4 regions of the Aminobacter aminovorans genome follow, and region 3 is predicted to be linked to each of the others. Evidence: predicted binding sites of a transcription regulator. Region 3 holds the regulator's gene; each other region holds the start of a gene.
The links. Region 3 encodes PhoB, which activates phosphate uptake and scavenging genes when phosphate is short. Its sites were predicted from a motif close to TGTCATNNANCTGTCAT; they were not measured.
Positions count from the first base shown of each region.

Region 1 (3,742 bases), 2.3 Mb from region 3:
GTCTGGATCAAGCCAGGCACCGGCAAGATCATCGTCAACGGCAAGGAATTCGCGACTTACTTCGCGCGCCCCGTGCTGCAGATGATCCTGAACCAGCCGATCGTCGCGGCTGCCCGCGTCGGCCAGTACGACGTCATCGCCACCGTCGTTGGCGGCGGTCTCTCGGGCCAGGCCGGCGCTGTTCGTCACGGCGTCTCCAAGGCGCTGACCTACTACGAGCCGACGCTGCGCGGCGTGCTCAAGAAGGGCGGCTTCCTGACCCGCGACAGCCGTGTCGTCGAGCGTAAGAAGTACGGTAAGGCCAAGGCCCGCCGTTCGTTCCAGTTCTCGAAGCGCTAAGCGTTTCGCAGTCCGGATTTTGGAAAAGGCCGCCTTCGGGCGGCCTTTTTCTTTTCTGCATGTCGTTCCGGCGTGCCTGGCTTATGCTTGGAAGCGCAAACTTCAGGCCGCCCGGGGAGACCGCCATGCTCCGCATGCTCGCACTGGCATTAGCCATATCCTTCGTCGCAGCCCCAGCCGAGGCCGCTTCGAACAAGTTTCTCAAGCGGGCAACCTCGTTCGACAGCTGCTGGATGCGCGCCTACGACAAGGCGATCGAAAAGGGTGCCGACGCACGAAAGGCCGCAGGCAAAGCAGACAGTCACTGCAGGAAAAAGGGCAAGCAGCTTCTTAAGGAGGGCGGCTCGAAATATTCGCTCAAGGACCGGCGCAAGGCGCTACGGGGCTCGAGAGCGTATTAGCCCCTTCCCGCGACGTCAGTTGGTCGGCAGCTGAGAGGCGCCCGTCCCTGCGACAGAGGCCACGGGTTTCTCGACCTCGGCATAAGGCACGCGATAGCCATTGGCGGCCAGCCAGTTGATGGCTGCACGCGGCTCGTCGGTCTGGATCATCGTCGCGCCACGTTCGACCCAGAAGCCGAACACCTCGTTGGGGAAGCCGGCAGCAACCGCCAGTTCGTCGCCGCGGCCGCCGGCAAGATAGCCGCCCGGCTTGTTGACGATGGCATGGGTGTCGACCCAGATGTGCCAGTCGCCACGAACGGCCGCAGCCTTGACCTTGACCGAAAACAACGGCCCGCCAGACACGGTCATGCTTTCGGCGTCGCCGCGCCAGGCAATCATCTCCAAGGCATTGGCGGCGAAAGCCTTGCCCGATGCCTCAACGAAAGCCGGGTCACGCACCGCATCGTCGGCCATGATCGGCATGAACTGGAAGCCCTGCCCCACCCGCGCCATCACAGCCTTGACGGTAGCGACACGCTCGGCATTCCAGAGGTTCGCCTTGACCACCACCTGCTCTTCCATCTCCATGGCGCGCGCCAGCGCAACCATGTCGACGAGATCGGCGGTTTCGAGCTTGTTGTCGAGATTGACCAGGATCTTGCCCCTGGCAACCGAGAGATATTCCCTCAGGGTCGGCACCGGCTCGGCGGTGACGTTGCCGGTACCCTCGACGACCAGCCGGCATTTCCTGAGTTCGTCCATCGCACGGGTGACGACTTCGCCCTTGCAGTCGGTGGTGCGGTCGAGCCAGCTGTCATGCATGACGATCAGCTCGCCGTCGGCTGAGCGGCGGATGTCGATCTCGACCATCTCGGCACCGAGCGAGATCGCATCATGCAGGGCGGCGATGGAGTTTTCGGCAAAGCGCCGCTTGCCGTCCTGCAGGCCACCTGCCCTGTGCGCCACGACCATCACATGGTCGCGCCACTGATTGGCATTTTCGAAGCGCGCGAGAATCTCTTCGGAACGAGAACCGGCATGGCCGGATGTCGCCAGACCGAGGGTCAGCAAGACCGAGACTGCGCCTCCCAGAACTGCCCGCATGGGAATCGCTCCATGGCTGAAGATGCTGGGAACGACCTAGAAGGCGGCGATGACATGGGCGTGAAAGGTCGATGACAGGGCGATGAATGCAGCTGTCACACGCAATTCGCCATGGGGCTGGCATGTTGTGGCAGGCTTCTGTAGTTCTTGCGCCTCGAAATTCCGAAAGACCGAACAAGGAGACTGCCCATGCCCTCTTCGTCGATCGATCACGCCTTTACCGCACGCACCCCCAAGGGGCGCTCGGGTGATCCGACCTATGCAGGGGCATTGTCCTTCATGCGCCGCAAATACTCGAAGAACGTCGCCGGCGCCGACGCGGTCGTCTGGGGCATCCCCTTCGACGCCGCCGTCACCAACCGGCCGGGCGCGCGCTTCGGCCCACAGGCCATCCGCCGCGCCTCGGCGATCTTCGATTGCGATCCGCAATACCCGTTCAGCCGCGACCTGTTCGACGACCTCGCCGTCATCGACTATGGCGACTGCCTGCTCGACAGCGGCAATCACCAGAAGACACCGGCAACGATCGAACGCGAGGCGGCCAAGATCCTGAAATCGGGCGCTTTCCTTTTGACGCTTGGCGGCGACCATTTCGTGACCTGGCCGGTGCTGAAGGCGCATGCGGCGATCCACGGCCCGATGGCGCTGGTGCAGTTCGACGCCCACCAGGACACCTGGCCTGACGACGGCAAGCGCATCGACCATGGCTCGTTCGTGGCCCGTGCCGTCAAGGACGGCATCATCGACCCCGACCGCTCGATCCAGATCGGCATTCGCACGCATGCACCCGACGACTGCGGCATCAAGATCCTCTACGGCCACGAGGTCGAGGAGATGCGCGCCGCCGACATCGCCTATGCGATCGCCGAACGCACCGGCGGCAAGAAGACCTATGTCACCTTCGACATCGACTGTCTCGACCCGGCCTATGCGCCGGGAACCGGCACGCCGGTGGCGGGCGGGCCGTCCTCGGCCAGGATCCTGTCGGTGCTGCGCCAGATGACCCAGATCGACATCGTCGGCGCCGACGTCGTCGAGGTTGCGCCGGCCTATGACCATGCCGATATTACGGCAATCGCCGGCTCGACGGTCGCGATGCATTATCTTGGTCTGCTGGCCGAGAGGAAGGCGCGCGACAAGGCCTGAGGGACTGAATCAAGAGCCTGCGGACCTGAGTCCGAATTTGGCCATAACTGACTGAAATAACGAATTTTTCGACGGACGGCAGAACAATGACACCGAAAATATTCATCGACGGCGAACACGGCACCACCGGCCTCCAGATCCGCACGCGTCTCGCTGCCCGCGACGACCTCGACGTGTTGTCGATCCCGGAAGCAGAACGCCGCAACGTCGACCTCAGGGCCGAGCGCCTGCATGAGGCTGATGTCGCCATCCTTTGCCTGCCCGACGATGCCTCGAAGGAAGCTGTGCGCATCCTCGAGGGCAACAATTCGACCCGCATCATCGACACGTCGACGGCGCATCGCGTCCACCCCGACTGGGCCTACGGCTTTGCCGAGATGGACGCTGCCCAGCGCAAGCGCATCGCCGATGCCCGGCTGGTCGCCAACCCCGGCTGCTATCCGACCGGCGCGATCTCGCTGATCCGTCCGCTTGTGGCGGCCGGCACCCTCCCCGCCGACTATCCGGTCAGCGTCAACGCCGTTTCCGGCTACACCGGCGGCGGCAAGCAGATGATCGGCCAGATGGAGGACGCCTCCCGCCCCGACCACATCGCTTCGCCGCATTTCCTCTATGGCCTGCCACTGATGCACAAGCACGTCGCCGAGATGAAGCAGCATGGCCTGCTCGAGCGGCGTCCGATCTTCGCGCCGTCGGTCGGCCGTTTTGCCCAGGGCATGATCGTCCAGGTGCCGCTGCATCTCGCCGACCTCAATGGCTCGGCCTCGATC
Region 1 is NZ_UFSM01000001.1:3,720,053-3,723,794, forward strand. It holds gene rpsI (30S ribosomal protein S9) at 1-339, shown strand, start outside; gene DY201_RS18390 (hypothetical protein) at 465-740, shown strand; gene DY201_RS18395 (glycerophosphodiester phosphodiesterase family protein) at 756-1,826, opposite strand; gene speB (agmatinase) at 2,016-2,972, shown strand; gene argC (N-acetyl-gamma-glutamyl-phosphate reductase) at 3,059-3,742, shown strand, end outside.
Region 1: DY201_RS18395 (glycerophosphodiester phosphodiesterase family protein) is a predicted target of PhoB. The motif match lies at 1,887-1,903, and genes of this name have one in related genera.

Region 2 (3,742 bases), 2.3 Mb from region 3:
ATCGGCACGACATTCCAGGGCGTGCTCTATGACCAGCAGGGCCAGATGAACATGACCGGCACCTTCATGCCGGCCTATGGCCTCAACCGCATCTTCGGCGAGCTGCCGCTCGTCGGCGTCATCCTGGGCAATGGCCGCGACCGCGGCCTGATCGGCGTCACCTACAAGCTGTCGGGCGACGCCAACGCGCCCAAGCTGCACGTCAATCCGCTGTCGGTCATCGCACCCGGCATCTTCCGCGCGATCTTCGAGTACTGAGCGCGCAACGCGGCCCGCATCTCCGGATATGAAAATGGCCGGCAGTGCCGGCCATTTTCAGTACCTGCGGGGTGCTGCCAGCTAGGCCGGGCGCACCAGGATGTGCTTCTTCTTGCCGAGCGACAGCTTGACCACGCCTTCCGGCGTCAGGTCGGCCGTCGTCACCGCGCGGCGCTCGTCATTGACCGACTGGTCGTTGATGCGTACAGCGCCACCCTGGACGTGACGGCGTGCTTCGCCGTTGGACGCTGCAAGCCCGGCGCGAACGACCAGCGACAGCAGTCCGATGCCGGCCTTAAGCTCGTCGCCTGGTACCTCTACCGTCGGCAGCGTGTCGGCAAGCGCGCCTTCCTCGAACGTCTTGCGCGCCGTCTCGGCCGCCTGCTCGGCAGCAGTGCGGCCATGCAGCATCGCGGTCACTTCGGTCGCCAGCACCTTCTTGGCGTCGTTGATCTCCGCCCCGCCGAGAGCTGCCAGGCGCGCAATCTCGTCGAGCGGCATCGCCGTGTAGAGCTTCAGGAAGCGCTCGACATCGGCGTCCTCGGTGTTGCGCCAATACTGCCAGAAATCATAGGGCGACAACATGTCGGCATTGAGCCAGACGGCACCGTTCATCGACTTGCCCATCTTGGCGCCGGAAGAGGTCGTCAGCAACGGCGAGGTCAGGGCGTAGAGCTGCGGCGTGCCGAGGCGGTGGCCAAGGTCGATGCCGTTGACGATGTTGCCCCACTGGTCGGAGCCGCCCATCTGCAGGCGCAGGCCGTAGCGCTTGTTGAGTTCGACGAAGTCGTAGGCCTGCAGGATCATGTAGTTGAATTCGAGGAACGACAGCGACTGCTCGCGGTCGAGACGCTGCTTGACGGAATCGAAGCTCAGCATCCGGTTGACCGAGAAGTGCTGGCCGACATCGCGCAGGAATTCGAGATAGTTGAGCGGCATGAGCCACTCGGCGTTGTTGACCATCATTGCATCGCGCGGACCGTCGCCGAAGGTCAGGTAGTTCGAAAACACCTGCTTGATGCCGTCGATGTTGGACTGGATCAACTCGGGCGTCATCAGCTTGCGCGCCTCGTCCTTGAACGACGGGTCGCCGACCATGCCGGTACCGCCGCCCATCAGCGGCACGGGGCGATGGCCGGTCTTCTGCATCCAGTACAGCATCATGATCTGGATCAGGCCGCCGGCGTGCAGGCTCGAAGCCGTCGGGTCGAAGCCGATATAGGCCGACACGGTTTCCTTGCAGAAGAGATCGTCGAGGCCGGCGTCATCCGAGGTCTGGTGGATGAAGCCGCGCTCGGAAAGGGTGCGCAGGAAATCGGACTTGAAGGCGGACATGGTTTCTCTCTCGGCGGACGATTGGCATGGCAGATCGTGCATGTGATCGGCGACGCGAGCGCTTTAGCATCTGAAGCGCAGGAATCACAAGGATTGCCAACCGACAGGAGCGTCCCTTGTGATGCCGGAAACGAATGAGGGCGCGGATGGACGGCAACATGACAGATGAAACGGTTCTCGAAACACCACGGCTGTTGCTCCGGACCTGGCGCGACACGGACCTGGACGATCTCGTCTGGCTGCATTCGCACGTGCAGGCGTCGCGATATCTGTCAATCACCGGCCAGCCTTGGACACGTGACGAGGCTGCCGGCCGAATGACGGGCTGGGCCGAAGAATACCGGCTGCACGGTGTCACCAAGTTCAAGCTGCAGCGGCGCGATGAGGGGCGCTTCATCGGCCGCGCCGGTTTCTCGATCTTCGCCGCCACCGGCCAGTTCGAGCTCGGCTATGCCATTGCCCCGCAGTTCTGGGGGCAGGGCTATGCCACCGAGATAGCAGGGGCCTTGGCCAACTTCTCTTTCGAGCGCAAGATAGGCGATCACTTCATCGCCTTTGCCCATGTCGACAACACGGCGTCGCTGAATGTGCTGCAAAAGATCGGCATGCGCTTTCAGCACACTGGTCCGATGAACGGGCTTCAGGCCCATGTCTACACCATGAACAGCAGCGACCGGCGCAGTCGGTAGGCGGCCCCTGCCGTCCGGCATCCGGGGACTTCATTAAAGTTTCACCCAGGCGTCACCCGCCCGACATGGCGTGGACCTAGCTGGAGGGCGTTCCTTCAACCAATCGGGGTCCACCATGCGACGCTCTCTCTATCTGGCTGCGGCTGTTCTCGCGCTCACCACCGCCTCCGCCTTCGCGGATGAGACGGAATTCAAGGCAACGCTCGCCGGTCACGCGATCCTGCCGGCGAACACCATCATCGCAGCTCCCGAAAATGCGCCCGAACACCTGCGCACGTCGGGCAAGTTCACCACTCCCGACCGCAAGCGCGCCGAAGGCCTCGGCACCGTTCCCGGCAAGGATGGCGTGCGCCTGACCGGCCTGTCGCTGCCATTCGACGGCCAGCCCGTCCAGGGCTTCTCAGGCATCAAGGCTGTCGGTGACGGCACGTTCTGGTCGCTGTCGGACAACGGCTTCGGCAACAAGCTGAACTCCACCGATGCCGCCTTGATGTTGCATCACATCTCGTTCGACTGGGACAAGGGGACGATGAACCGCATCAAGACCCTGTTCCTGACCGATCCCGAGCGCAAGGCACCGTTCCCGATCGTGCTCGAAGGCTCCGACACCCGCTTCCTCACCGGCGGTGATTTCGACGTCGAGTCGATCCAGCCGGTTGCCGACGGCTTCTGGGTCGGCGAGGAGTTCGGCCCCTATCTGCTGAAGTTCGATCTCGACGGCAAGCTGACCGACGTCGTCGGCACCGTCGTCGATGGCAAGCCGGTCAAGTCGCCCGACCATCCGACGCTGACGCTGCAGGCCAACCCGTCGCTGCCGATGCCGGCCTTCAACCTCAAGCGCTCCGGCGGCTATGAGGGCCTCGCCCAGTCGAAGGACGGCTCCAAGCTCTACGGCCTGCTCGAAGGCGCGCTGTTCAAGGAAGACGGCACCATGGAGCAGGCCGAAGGCAACCGTGCGCTGCGCGTCATCGAGTTCGACGTCGCCAAAAAGGAATGGACCGGCCGCAGCTGGCTCTATCCGTTGTCGGCCGGCGGCGATGCCATCGGCGACTTCAACATGATCGATGCCACCACAGCCCTCGTCATCGAGCGCGACCAGGGTGCAGGTGTCGCCGCCAAGAAATGCGCCGATGCCAAGAACCCGCAGCCGGACTGCTTCGCCAACCCGGCTCTGTTCAAGCGGATCTACAAGATCGAGATGTCCGACGCCAATGTCGGCGGCGCGGTCCGCAAGATTGGCTACATCGACCTGATGAACATCGCCGATCCCGACAACAAGAAGCGCCAGGGCGGCGGCGAGGGCTTCTACGACATGCCTTTCAACACCATCGAGAACGTCGATCTCGTCGACGACACCCACATCGTCGTCGGCGACGATAACAACCTGCCGTTCTCGGCCGGCCGCGCGCTCGACAAGGCTGACGACAACGAGTTCGTCCTGCTCGAGGTCGGCGAGTTCC
Region 2 is NZ_UFSM01000001.1:3,646,469-3,650,210, reverse strand. It holds gene DY201_RS18040 (YhdP family protein) at 1-258, shown strand, start outside; gene tyrS (tyrosine--tRNA ligase) at 340-1,593, opposite strand; gene DY201_RS18030 (GNAT family N-acetyltransferase) at 1,752-2,282, shown strand; gene DY201_RS18025 (esterase-like activity of phytase family protein) at 2,398-3,742, shown strand, end outside.
Region 2: DY201_RS18025 (esterase-like activity of phytase family protein) is a predicted target of PhoB. The motif match lies at 2,322-2,338, and genes of this name have one in related genera.

Region 3 (3,742 bases):
AGGCGTCCTGAGCGAGGATGATCAGGGCGTTGGCGCCCTGCGAGATCAGGCTCTCGACGTCGGTCAGCTGCTTGGCCGGCGACGACTGCGCGTCAGCCGAAATGTACTTGTCGCCGGCGGCCTCGATGGCGGCCTTCATGGCGGCTTCATCGGTCTTCCAGCGCTCTTCCTGGAAGTTCGACCAGGAGACACCGATGACCTTGTCCTTTGCCGAAGCCCCTGCCGTAAGCGACAGAGTCATGGCAACACCCGCCAGGATGGCGGTGGTAAACTTTTTCATTATTTCCTCCCTGCGCCCAATGGGCGCGCCTACTTCGCGATAGCCCTTGGAGAAGCTCTTTTTTTCGAGCCTCGAAAAAATACTGACGCAATGGCCCGTCACTGTCAACATGGTTTCGCGTGGGATCTCTATTTTTTTCGAGGATCGAAATAAATAGAGACAATTGGCGTGGGCTCTGTCACAATCGCTTGGCGCGTAAGGGACTGCCGCTTAAGAAGGGCAGCGCTTCGCCGGGAGGAAGACGAGCACATGTCGGTCGGCATACGTCACGACGATCTGAGACGGCGCAACCGCGCCATGGTTATATCCGCTGTTCGCCGTGCCAGCCAGCCGTCGCGCACCGAAATCGCCGCCACCACCGGCCTCAGCCACTCGACGATCTCGACGATTTCCTCCGATCTCATATCGGAAGGCATCCTTGCTGAAGCCAAGGTCAGCGAGCCGGTTTCGATGAAGCGGGGCCGGCCGCAGGTTGGGCTGATGCTCGAACCCAATGCCGCGTCGATCGTTGCCATCGTGCTCTCGCTCAACAGCCTGTCGGCCGCCGTCATCGACTATGCCGGCAACACGACCGCAGAGGAAACGAAGCGGCTGGTGACCCAGAAGATGACCGCGGAGGCATTGCTCGACGAGTGCAGCGCCATGATCCGCCGCCTGATCGACGATGCTGCTGCTTCCGGCGGGCCGGTGCTGCGCATCGCCATGGCTGTCCAGGGCATCACCGATGCCGCTTCGCGCAAGCTGTTGTGGTCGCCGATCACCGAGCATGACGACCTGCCTTTCGCCGACCGGTTCGAGAAGGAATTCGGCGTACCGGTGTCGGTCGAAAACGATTGCAACATGATCGCCGAAGCGCTGCGTTGGCGCGACCCGGTGCGCTATCGCGACGATTTCATCGCCATCCTTCTGTCGCACGGCATCGGCATGGGCCTGGTCGTCAAGGGCGAGCTGTTTACCGGCACGCAATCGTCGGGCGCAGAGTTCGGCCACATGGTCCACCGACCGGACGGCGCGCTCTGCCGCTGCGGCCGCCGCGGCTGCATCGAGGCTTATGCCGGCAACTACGCCATCTGGCGCAACGCCAGAATTGGCGACGAGAATGCCGAGCCTCTGGCCGACCTGTCCGACGACGACATCAGAGCGATTGCCGACGCCGCCCGCGACCATGACGGTCCCGAGCGCGAGGCCTTCCGCAAGGCCGGTGAGGCGATCGGCTTCGGTTTAGGCTCGATGTTCGCCTTGTTCGACCCCGCCCCCCTCGCCTTCGTCGGCGTCGGCGCAACGGCCTTCGACATCATGGAGCCGCATGTACGCGCAGCCATCGCCAAGACGGCAGGCGGGCTGCACTCGAAAGCGATCTCGTTCGACACCGAACCCAACGAGGTTCCGCTCAAGCGGGAAGGCGCGATGATGCGCGCCCTGCTTGCCGTCGATCAGGAGATCTTTGCCGCAGGCACCGCCCCACGCCGCGCCGATACCGACGGCGCCTAGCCTGGGGCGAAACGGACAAGGCGTGGTCTCTAGTCTTCGCGGATCGCGTAGCCGGCACCGCGGATGGTGCGGATCACGTCGGGCATGCGGCCGTTGTTGACCGCCTTGCGCAGGCGTCCGACATGGACGTCGACGGTGCGCTCGTCGATGTAGATCGTCTCGCCCCAGACATTGTCGAGCAACTGGCTGCGTGAGAACACCCGGCCCGGATGCCGCATCATGAATTCGAGCAGGCGGAACTCGGTCGGGCCGAGCTTGATCTCGCTCTTCTTGCGGTAGACCCGATGCGACTCGCGGTCGAGCATGATGTCGCCGACCTTGAGCACCGACGACAGCACCTCGGGCTTGGCCCGGCGAAGCAGCGCCTTGACGCGCGCCATGAACTCCGGCGTCGAGAACGGTTTGACCAGATAGTCGTCGGCGCCGGTCGAAAGCCCGCGCACGCGGTCGCTCTCTTCGCCGCGCGCGGTCAGCATGATGATCGGCAGGCGTTCGGTGTCTGGCCGCATCCTGAGCCGGCGGCACAGTTCGATGCCTGACAGCGCCGGCACCATCCAGTCGAGCACCAGAAGATCGGGCACGTTTTCCTGGAGCCGGATCTCGGCCTCGTCGCCACGCGTGACGACCTCGACCTGGTAACCTTCGGATTCGAGATTGTAGCGAAGCAGCACGCCCAGCGGCTCTTCGTCTTCGACGACCATGACCTTGGGAGCGATCATCGGCTATACCTTGTCCTGGCGCATGGTCGCTTCCGGACCATACGCTGATTTAACCTATGCAGCGCCCCCGCGCCAAACGCATGCGGTTGCGGAAATGCTCAGGCCGGAACCGTCGTCGTGGTCTCGTCGACCTTGGGCCGGTTCAGCGGCAGCTGCGTACCTGTCACGACGAAATAGGCGTTCTCGGCGATGTTGGTGACATGGTCGCCGATACGCTCGAGATTCTTGGCGCAGAACAGCAGATGCGTGCAGGCCGTGATGTTGCGCGGATCTTCCATCATGTAGGTCAGGAGTTCGCGGAACACGGCGGTGTACTGGATGTCGATCTTCTGGTCGTCGGCGCGCAGATCCTTCAGGCCCTCGGCCTGGCGCGCGACATAGAGATCGACGACGCCGCGAACCTGGCCGAGCACCAGTTGCGCCATCGCGTCGATCGAATGCGAGAGGTTGCGCGGCGTCGGCGACTGGCCGACGGCGCCTACACGCTTGGCGATGTTCTTGGCAAGGTCGCCGATGCGCTCGAGATCGCCCGCCATGCGGATTGCGCCGACGACGGCGCGCAGGTCCTGCGCCATCGGCTGGCGCTTGGCGATCAGCGTGATCGCCGAATTGTCGAGATCGCGCTGCTTGGCATCCATGATCGTGTCATCGGCAACGACGTTCTGCGCCAGCGCCTGGTCGGACGACAGAAGCGCGCGGATGGCGCCTGCCACCATCGCGCCGGCGAGATCGCCCATGTCGCGGATGAGCTGGTCGACGTGCTGGAGTTCCTCGTCAAAGGACCGGACTGTATGTTCGCCCATGATTTCTTCCTCGTCTCGTGTGCGGCGGCGCAAACTCACTCAGCCGAAGCGGCCGGTAATGTAGTCCTGCGTCCGCTTGTCGTCGGGGTTGGTGAACATCTTGTCGGTCGGGCCTTCCTCGACGAGATAGCCGAGATGGAACATCGCCGTACGCTGCGACACGCGTGCCGCCTGCTGCATCGAGTGGGTGACGATGACGATCGTGTAGTTCTCGCGCAGTTCGTCGATCAGCTCTTCGACCTTCGCGGTAGCGATCGGATCGAGCGCCGAGCAGGGCTCGTCCATCAGGATCACCTCGGGGGAGACGGCGATGGCGCGCGCGATGCACAGCCGCTGCTGCTGGCCGCCCGACAGGCCAGTGCCTGGCTCGTTGAGGCGGTCCTTGGCCTCGTTCCACAGGGCGGCTTTCTGCAGGCTCTTCTCAACGATAATGTCGAGCTCGGCCTTGT
Region 3 is NZ_UFSM01000001.1:1,388,432-1,392,173, reverse strand. It holds gene xylF (D-xylose ABC transporter substrate-binding protein) at 1-280, opposite strand, end outside; gene DY201_RS06860 (ROK family protein) at 530-1,771, shown strand; gene phoB (phosphate regulon transcriptional regulator PhoB) at 1,801-2,490, opposite strand; gene phoU (phosphate signaling complex protein PhoU) at 2,589-3,293, opposite strand; gene pstB (phosphate ABC transporter ATP-binding protein PstB) at 3,333-3,742, opposite strand, start outside.

Region 4 (3,742 bases), 2.6 Mb from region 3:
GGCCGACGATCGACTTGACGCGGATGTTCTCCGACAGGCCGGGGACCTGCGGCCTGAGGCAGCAGATGCCGCGCACCACCAGATCGATCTCGACGCCGCTGCGGCTGGCGTCATAGAGCGCGTCGATCACGTCGGGATCGACAAGCGAGTTCATCTTCATCCAGATCTGCGCCGGCCGGCCGGCACGGGCGTGCTCGACCTCGTCGGCGATGTGCTTGAGGATGCGGCTGCGCAGCGTGTAGGGCGACAGCGCGATGCACATCTCGTCGGCCGGCTCGGCATAGCCGGTGATGAAGTTGAAGATATGCGCCACGTCACGCGCGATCGCCGAATCGGTGGTGAAGAACGACAGGTCGGTATAGATGCGCGCGGTGATCGGGTGGTAGTTGCCGGTGCCGAGATGGACGTAGTTGCGCAGGCGGCCGTCCTCGCGGCGCACCACCAGCGACATCTTGGCGTGGGTCTTGAGTTCGAGGAAACCGAACACAACCTGCACGCCGGCGCGCTCGAGATCGCGGGCCCAGCGGATGTTGGCCTCCTCGTCGAAACGCGCCTTGAGCTCGACCAGTGCGGTCACCGACTTGCCGGCCTCGGCAGCGTCGACGAGCGCGCGCACGATCGGGCTGTCGTTTGACGTGCGGTAGAGCGTCTGCTTGATCGCCACCACTTCCGGATCGATCGCCGCCTGGCGCAGGAACTGCACGACGACGTCGAAGGATTCGTAAGGGTGATGGACGACGAAGTCCTTCTCGCGGATTGCCGCGAAGCAGTCGCCGCGGTGATCACGGATGCGTTCGGGAAAGCGCGGGTTGAAGGGCGGGAACTTGAGGTCGTCACGCGCGAGCGAGACGATCTCCGAGATCTGGTTGATCGCCAGCGGCCCGTTCAGCACGCTGATGCGGTTGGCGGCGACACCGAGCTCGCCGGCGACGAATTCGCGCAGCTCGGCCGGCATCAGGCTGTCGAATTCGACGCGGATCACCGAGCCGCGGCGGCGGCGCTTGAGCGCGGTCTCGAACAGCCGGACAAGATCCTCCGACTCCTCCTCGACCTCGATATCGCTGTCGCGGATGATCTGGAAGGTGCCCGAGCCCTTGACCTCATAGCCGGGAAAGAGCTTGCCGATGAACAGGTTGACCGTTTCCTCGATCGGGATGAAGCGCACCGAGCGCTTGCGGTCGGGCAAGCGGATGTAGCGCTTGAGGGCGACCGGCAGGCGCAGCAGCGCCGTCATCTCCTCGCCGCTCTTGCGGTGGCGCAGCTGCAGGGCGATCGAGAAGCCGAGATTGGGGATGAAGGGGAACGGGTGCGCCGGGTCGATCGACAACGGCGTCAAGACGGGGAAGATCTGCCCCATGAAGTGATCTTCGAGCCAATTACGCTCTTCCTTGGTCAGGTCTGCCGAAGCGATGGTCTCGATGCCTTCGCGCTTGAGCAGTTCCAGCAGGCTGGCGAGGCTTTTCTGCTGGTCCTCCTGCAGCCGCTCGACCTCGTGCAGCAACTGGTCGAGCTGCTGTTCAGGCGTGCGGCCGTCGGCGCTGCGGATGGTGATGCCCTCGCGCACCTGCCCGGCGAGACCGGCGACGCGGACCATGAAGAACTCGTCGAGATTGCCGGCCGAGATCGACAGGAAGCGGACGCGTTCGAGCAGCGGATGGGTGGGGTTCTGCGATTGCTCGAGCACACGCCGGTTGAACTGCAGCCAGGAAAACTCGCGGTTGACGAAGCGATCCGGATTGCCATCGATGGCCCCGGTCGGCGACTTGTCGTTGACGAAATCGGTATGGACCGGCTTCAACTGATTCATAAACAAACCTTCCCCACTGCCGCGTTCCGCCGCTTATCCGGCTCAACTTATCCTCTGACAGGCAATTGCGACAGTTTCATTTCAGCATCTTGCAAACCCGCCGCTTATGATACAAACGCTCTGCAACAAGGTTCCTTAGAAGGGAAAATACCATGGCCGGCGGCTCCATCCCCCACTTCCAGAACGACGCTGGACATGCCGTGATCGAGATCGGCGTCAAGGAATTCATGTGCGTCGGCGCCACGGCACCGTTCGACCATCCGCATGTGTTCCTCGACATGGGCGCCGACGCCGAGAAGGTCTGCCCCTATTGCTCGACGCTGTATCGCTACTCCTCGAAGCTGAAGGCGACCGAGACCCAGCCGGCGGGTAGCCTCTACGTCGTCGACCGCGCCGCCTAAGACCCCAGCACGATCATGCAATCGCGGCCGGTCGTCATTGCAGGCGCCGGCATCGCCGGACTGACCGCAGCACTTGCCTTTGCCCGGCATGGCGTCCGCGTCCGCATCCGTGAACGCTCGCCGGTGCTCGAAGAAGTCGGCGCCGGCCTCCAGATCTCTCCCAATGCCACCCGCATTCTCGACCGCCTCGGCGTGCTCGACCTCGTCAGCGCCGCTGCCGTGCGCCCCGAAGCGGTGGTGCTGCGCGACGCGGCAACGCTTGTCGAGCGCGCCCGCGTGCCGCTTGGCGCTGCGGCCGAGCGACGCTGGAAAGCCCCTTACCTCGTCGCCCATCGCGCCGATCTGCAGTCGGCGCTGCTGGCACGCGCAAGCCAAAGCCCGCTGATCGAGATCGCCACCGGAGCGACCGTGGACACGGTCGAGGCGCGGGCGGACGGCCTCAGCGTGTCGGTGATGCAAGGCGGCATCGTCTCCCACGAGCAGACCGGCCTGTTCGTTGCCGCCGACGGCGTCTGGTCGGACAGCCGACGCCTTGTCGGCCCGCATGAAAAGAGCCGGTTCTCGGGCGAGCTCGCCTGGCGCACGACGATCCCCGTCGACAGCGAGCTCGGCCGGCAGTTCGCCGCACTGACCTCGCTTGCGACTGTCACGACCTTCCTGCATCCGGGCTTCCATCTCGTCGCCTATCCGGTCCGCGCCGGCCATGCGGTCAATCTCGTCGCCTTCACCCCAGGCACAGCGATCGCGGAGCAATGGTCCGGCGAAACCGATGCCGATGCGCTGCGGCGCGCCATGCAGGGCACCTCCGCTGCGCTCTCCAGGCTTGTCCAGGAGGCCGGGCCGTGGACGGTGTGGCCGCTGCACACAGTCGATCCGACCCGACCCTGGACCTCGGCATCCGGCATCGTGCTGATCGGCGATGCGGCGCACGCCATGACGCCCTTTGCCGCCCAGGGCGCGGCCATGGCGATCGAGGATGCCTGCACGCTGGCCGACGCCGTCGTTACGGCCTCGAACATGGCGGCCTCGAATATGGCGGCCGTGCTTTCGCAGTGGGAAGCGGCGCGCAAGATCCGCGTCGCCAAGGTGGCCCGGCGCGGCGCGCTCAACCATTTCGCCTGGCATGCGAGCGGGCCCGTGGCGCTCGCACGCAACCTGTTCCTCAGGCTCAAGTCGCCGGCGAGCCTGGCTGCCGACCTGGACTGGCTCTATGGCTGGACGCCGCCAGGCTGGACGCCGCCAGAACCGCCGGTTGGCCGGTTGTAGAGGCCGAGCGACAAGTTCAGCGTCACGGGCAGCGGGTTCCACCAGCCTGTCGTCAGGCCGGCTTCCCTCAGCGCCGCCGCCGTCCAGGTGTTGCAGCCGGCAAGTGCGTTGAACTTGCCATGGGCATTGAAGAAGCCGTCATATTCGCCATAGGCAACCCCGAAAATGCGCTGGGCGACGCCATCATCATCTCTGACGAAACTGCGGTCGATGAAATCGAGCATGGCGGCAAACCCCGCCTCGCCGAGCTCGAAACGCTGGACGGCCG
Region 4 is NZ_UFSM01000001.1:3,951,746-3,955,487, forward strand. It holds gene DY201_RS19440 (RNA degradosome polyphosphate kinase) at 1-1,807, opposite strand, end outside; gene DY201_RS19445 (zinc-finger domain-containing protein) at 1,960-2,208, shown strand; gene DY201_RS19450 (FAD-dependent monooxygenase) at 2,224-3,474, shown strand; gene DY201_RS19455 (TIGR02117 family protein) at 3,417-3,742, opposite strand, start outside.
Region 4: DY201_RS19440 (RNA degradosome polyphosphate kinase) is a predicted target of PhoB. The motif match lies at 1,875-1,891, and genes of this name have one in related genera.